2 regions of the Aliivibrio sp. A6 genome follow, and region 1 is predicted to be linked to the other one. Evidence: riboswitches for the same ligand, from Rfam matches in the RefSeq annotation. Region 1 holds a riboswitch; the other holds the start of a gene.
The links. A riboswitch is a leader RNA that binds a small molecule or an ion and turns the genes downstream of it on or off. The one in region 1 is predicted to bind lysine.
Positions count from the first base shown of each region.

Region 2: it holds a riboswitch for lysine, as region 1 does, so the genes downstream of both, PVK70_RS10440 (Na+/H+ antiporter NhaC family protein) here and lysC (lysine-sensitive aspartokinase 3) in region 1, are expected to answer to the same signal.

Region 1 covers NZ_JARACR010000002.1:250,409-253,550, reverse strand. Annotated here, with positions in the region: gene lysC (lysine-sensitive aspartokinase 3) at 1-1,302, opposite strand, end outside; lysine riboswitch at 1,368-1,540, opposite strand; gene PVK70_RS02295 (pyridoxal-phosphate-dependent aminotransferase family protein) at 1,756-2,865, shown strand; gene PVK70_RS02290 (PglL family O-oligosaccharyltransferase) at 2,927-3,142, opposite strand, start outside.
Region 2 covers NZ_JARACR010000015.1:28,553-31,694, forward strand. Annotated here, with positions in the region: gene fadR (fatty acid metabolism transcriptional regulator FadR) at 1-88, shown strand, start outside; gene PVK70_RS10430 (MipA/OmpV family protein) at 336-791, shown strand; gene PVK70_RS10435 (H-NS family histone-like protein) at 960-1,364, opposite strand; lysine riboswitch at 1,609-1,792, shown strand; gene PVK70_RS10440 (Na+/H+ antiporter NhaC family protein) at 1,872-3,142, shown strand, end outside.

The sequences.
Region 1 (3,142 bases):
TGATTCATTTAATAAAAAGCATAAATTATGTTGGCTTGCACCATAACAAATCATACGTAAATTGAAATCCTCTAAAGTACCGAATACTTGTTTAGCTGAGCCTTTAGAGTGACTCATTTGATTACCAATGAGCGCAACTAAGCACAAATTGTGTTCTATTTCGATTGTGCAAAGTTCTTCAAGTTCTTGCTGTGCTTCTGGTGGCAATTCAGGTGCTTTGCCATTGGTGTTTGTTTGATCAAGAGTGAGAGCAACACTGACTTCGGAAGTTGTAATTAAATCTACAGATATTTGGTATTTTGCCAAAATTTCAAACACTTCGGCAAGGAAACCGTAAGCATGAAACATATTTGGGCTATGTAATGTCACCATGGTTTGATTGCAGCGTAGGGTTAGCGCTCTAAATAGTGGAGAGCTATTTACCTGTTGTTTAATCCATGTGCCGCCTTTTTCTGGTTCTTTTGATGAACCAACAAATACCGGAATTTGATGGCGAAGTGCTGGCAATAGGGTTGATGGGTGCAATATTTTAGCCCCATAATTTGCCATTTCAGAGGCTTCGCTGAAACTGATTTCAGGGATTGGTGAGGCAGCAGAGGCAATACGTGGGTCGGTTGTATAAATACCCGGAACATCGGTCCAAATCTCTAATCCACATGCATTCACTGATTCTGCAATCAAAGCGGCACTGTAATCACTGCCTCCTCGACCTAATGTTGTTGTACTCCCTTGGCTATCTGAGCCAATAAAGCCCTGCGTTACAACGATATGTTTTTGACATAGAGGTATCAGTTTTTCTCGAGCTAAACGAGTAATTTCTTCAAGTTGAGGTTCACCTTTACCAAATTTTGAATCGGTGCGTAGTACGGTTCGAATATCAAAGCGAACCGCAGAATTTCCACGTTCAATCAATAGTTGAGTAAAAAGGTGGGTAGACATTAACTCACCACACGCGACAAGGTGGTCAGTAAGTTTATCGCTAGGTTGGAAAGTCGCAGCGTCAGCCGTTTTTTCTATATCATCAAGGATTTCAAGAATGGCTTTTTCAGGGTAAATGGGATCGGAAAGTTGGTCTAATACTGAAAAATGTATGGACTTGAGTTCAGAGAGGATTACTTTTTTTCTTTGGTTATCTTGTGTGCCATTTGCGAGTTCAACTAAAAGATTAGTGACTCCGGAGCAAGCACTGATAACGACAAGGTGAGTATTTTGGTTCTGTTCTATGACATAAGCGCTGCGGCTCATTGCTTCAAAATTTGCAACACTTGTTCCGCCAAATTTAGCAACATTTATAGGGTTCACTTTCCTGTCTCCCGACTACATCCAATGTGGAAATAAATGTGAAGAGTCATAGCAAAAAATAAATAGCTGCTAGAAGCTCTCCACTTAAAATTAAGTGGCAATCGTAAGGATTCAGCCTGTACGATCGATAATCTTTTCCCAATCAAGATTATCTCGGCACTGCTCTCCCTCACTTATTTGTTTGGGAGTTTGGGCTCCACAAATAAAGCTACCTAGGCAGTGCTCCTCTTCTGTGTATGTTTTATATAACAAAACATATGTTAACAATGTGCTTTTTTATGAAACAAATGTCAATCAATAGTAATGTATTTATTTGTATTTCTCCGATTTAAAGTAAATATAAGTGTTTTATGGCTATTTTCTATAGTTAAGTCACTCTAATTACTTCGTCTAATTGAGTTTAATTATTATTGTGTCTATTCTTTAAACACCCTATATTTCAAGGAGTGAATGATGCAAAGTTTTATCCCACCAAAAAGAACCCTTATGGGACCTGGACCTTCTGATATATCGCCACAAGTATTGCAGGCATTAAGTCGCCCAACGATTGGTCACTTAGATCCTCTATTCATTAAAATGATGGATGAAGTAAAAGAGCTACTTAAGTATGCATTTCAAACAAAAAATGAGTTTACCATTGCGGTTTCTGCACCAGGAAGTGCAGGAATGGAAACTTGTTTTGTTAATCTCGTGGAAGAAGGCGAAAAAGTTTTAGTCTGTCGTAATGGTGTTTTTGGCGAGCGTATGCGTCAGAATGTTGAGCGATGTGGTGGAACTGCGATTGTTATCGATGATAAATGGGGTGAGCCAGTTTCACTAAATAAAGTTGAAGAGGCTTTACTGCAACATGCAGATATTAAGATCGTCGCTTTTGTGCATGCAGAGACATCAACTGGTGTATTAAGTGATGCAGAATCCATTTCAACTCTTGCGCGTCAACATGGCTGCTTAACTATTGTTGATGCAGTAACGTCGTTAGGTGGTGTACCATTACTCGTTGATAAGTGGCAATTAGATGCGGTTTATTCTGGCTCTCAAAAATGTTTATCTTGTACTCCTGGTTTATCTCCTGTGACGTTTTCTAAGCGAGCAGTCGATAAGATGAAATCAAGAACTAAAGCTGTGCAAAGCTGGTTCTTAGATCAAAGCTTAGTCCTGTCTTATTGGAGTGGTGAAGGAAAACGAAGTTATCACCATACTGCGCCTGTAAATAGTTTGTATGCATTGCACGAATCATTGTTGATGCTTAAAAATGAAGGATTAGAAGCCGCGTGGAGTCGACATGCATTTTATCATCAAGAATTAAAAGAAGGATTAGAATCGCTAGGTATTCAGTTTATGGTTGATGAAGCATATCGTTTACCACAGCTTAATGCCGTTTATATTCCAGAAGGTGTTAGCGATGTAGAAGTTAGAAGTCGATTACTGAATGAGTATAATTTAGAAATTGGCGCAGGGCTGGGCGATTTAGCCGGAAAGACTTGGCGTATTGGTTTGATGGGGTATGCAGCTAAAAAAGAAAATGTCGCATTATGTTTAAAAGCATTATCTGACGTTCTTTAGGTTACAAATACAAAAGCCGCTAAAAACGTAGCGGCTTTTTACTGTGTCTTTATTTATGATTTTATTTTTGACGTAACTTTTCGTCGAGTTGTACCAATTCAAATTTGTTATTTGGAAAGAGAAAAATGGCTTCTCTTCTAATATCTTCTGCTCTTTTTTCTTCGCCTAAAGCTTGATAAGCAATGATTAGGTTTTGATAAAAGGCTGGTCTTGGCTTGGTTTTAATCAGTTCTTTTGACCAAGTAATATAAGGCGTGATCAGTTCTGGTTTTTTATT
Region 2 (3,142 bases), on a different contig from region 1:
AATGCGTCAATATGGTATGGAAGGTAATCTTATTTGGAATGAGATGAAACTGAACTTACCAAGTAACTTTAGAGAAGATGATAGTTAATTTATTAGCTAAAAATATAAAAAAAAGCAGGCCATAAAAGCCTGCTTTTTTTATATCTGAAATTTGAAGATAAATGAAGGGATAACTAATACTGATTGTTATTTTATTTGAGTTCAATAATTGTATTTTCACGATTAATTTACAAAATAAACCTAAAAAACTGTCAAAATGGTACGTCATGCTGTATGGTGTCTTTGTTATGTTCTAGAGTGTTTAAAATATACAAAGTAATAAAAAGGTTTTTATCGTGAATAAACTCGTAAATGGATTGATTGTTGGAGCAGCCTATTCGCCTTCTTTTTATAAAGAAACTCCTTCAAATACAACGGTAATTCCAGTTGTTGGTTATGAGGGAGAGCACCTTTTTTTACGTGGTTTTAGCGGTGGATATCGTCTTTACCCTGTAGGAACACCTCAAAATATTATTCTTCGTTTTGTTTATGACCCACGTACCTTTAAGCCTGAAGATTCCGATAATATTCAAATGCAGAAATTGGATGAACGTAAAGCAACTATTTTAGGAGGTGTTACTTATCAAGCAATTACTCATATTGGCTTATCTACTTATTTTCATTTAACGTCAAATATTCGTGTAACCGGTGATCTTCGATATGTGAACTTAGAAGGCAATTTAGAAAAGAGTTCAATGATAGAACACACGGCAAGTACGACGGGTAATGTTGGTATAGCGTATGTATTTTAGAGCAAGTAATGTGTTGAATACCAATAACGAAGAATTTTAATTAAAGAGTATAGATATGATTAAACTTTTGAAACAATTTAATCGAATGCTTTTATGATAAAAAGTTAACAATAGAAATAAAAAAGCCACTTCAATGAGTGGCTTTTTTGAATCAAAAGAGTATTAATCTTAAATTAAGAAATCTTCTAGTGCTTTACCTGCATCTAGTTGAGTTTGTAGTGCTGATGGAGTACGACCTTGGCCTGTCCACGTTTTTTCTGCGCCAGCATGATCTAAGAATTTGTATTTTGCAGGGCGAGGTGCACGTTTTTGTTTTGTTTTAACAGTAGTAGAAGACATAGTATCTAGTAGGTCTTCTGGAGCGATACCACTTTCAAGCATCATTTGACGGAACTCTTCAAGTTTTGCTTGTTTTTCAGCAAGTTGAGAGCGTTCTTCAGCTTCAGATTCTTGGCGTTCAGCAACAACTGATTGTAATTTCTCAAGAGCTTCTTCTAGTTGCTCTAGTGTCATTTCACGAGATAATACACGAAGGCTACGTAGGTTTAATAGTGTTTTAATTGTATCAGACATGATTGATTCCATAATTATTTTGATAATACGTTTATTATATAACAAGAAAATAATATAACAAACTTTCCAATAAAGAAATAATAATTTGATAGTGATAGAAATATTAAAAGTGAGATTTAATAATACATTTGTAGACTATTCGCCAAGATAAAGTATCTCATTCTGACCGTAGTGATGAGTTAATGTTAAAATACTCAGATATAGTATTGCAAAATTGTGTTCAGTCCGTACAATGACTTTCACCTAAACGGGTAGAGGCGCATTGCCTAAGAGTAGATTGTTAGAGGGTGATTCTGATGACAGCAATCGAAAGGAGTCAGTGCCGAAGTTAATTACGTTAATCAGACGTGTTAGCTGGGGTTATTTCGAAAAGGAATAACACTGCCATAGTCAATTTTATTTTTTAACTATGGAGCGCTACTGTGGGGAATTGTTTTAACATTCACTTCCTTTAACGGCATTGCCGTATCAACAGTAGATCTCCAACCAAACTGGTTGTTGTAGATCATGAACTTAGCTGATTTTTCAAATTCTCCGATATCAATATTGCCCCCATTAATCGCATTGGGTTTAGCAATTTTAACTCGCCGAGTTTTACTTTCTCTTGGTGTTGGTATCGTTTTAGGCGCAATTTTGCTGTCTAATTATTCTATTTCTGGTACCGCTTCTTATGTATTTACTTCTGTTAAAGGCGTGTTCATCGATGATGGCGCAATTAATAGCTGGAACATGAGTATCGTTGCTTTCCTTATTTTATTGGGAATGACAACTGCGCTTCTGACTCTTTCTGGTGGTACTCGCGCTTTTGCTGAGTGGGCTCAGACAAGAATTAAAAGCAAGCGTGGTGCGAAACTCCTTGCCGCCTTCCTTGGTGTTTTCATTTTTGTTGATGATTATTTTAATAGCTTAGCTGTTGGTTCAATATCCCGCCCTGTAACTGACCGTTTTTATGTATCAAGAGCAAAGCTAGCTTATATCCTTGACTCAACTGCTGCCCCTATGTGTGTATTAATGCCAGCATCAAGTTGGGGTGCGTACATCATTACTATTATTGGTGGTATTTTGGTGTCGCATGGTGTTACTGAATACTCTGCACTAGGCGCGTATGTTCGTTTAATTCCAATGAACTTCTATGCAGTCTTTGCTTTATTAATGGTATTTGCAGTAGTTTGGTTCCAACTAGATGTAGGACCAATGCGTGATCATGAAAATGAAGCCGCTCGTGGTAATGGTTTTGATGACCAAGCCGTTAATAAAGAATCTAAAGATTTAAACGAAGAACTTAATATTACTGAAAGTAAAACGGGTAAAGTGTCTGATCTCATTTTCCCTATTATCACGTTAATTGTCGCAACGGTATTCTTTATGATTTATACCGGCGGACAAGCATTAATTGCTGATGGTAAAGAGTTTAATATTCTAGGTGCTTTTGAAAATACCGATGTTGGCGCGTCATTGTGTTACGGTGGATTAATCGGTCTAGGCTCTGCGCTTATCACTGTTTTCCGTCAAGGTATCTCTCCAAGAGACATTGGTATGACAATGTGGATTGGTGCGAAGTCAATGTTCGGTGCTATTTTGATCCTTTTCTTTGCATGGACAATTGGTTCTGTAATTGGTGATATGCAAACTGGCTCTTACTTATCTAGTTTAGCGCAAGGCAGCATTGGTATTCACTGGATCCCAGTTATCCTATTTTTACTATCAGGTTTGATGGCATTTAGTACAGGTACATCATGGGGTACATTCGGTATCATGTTACCAATTGCAGGTGACAT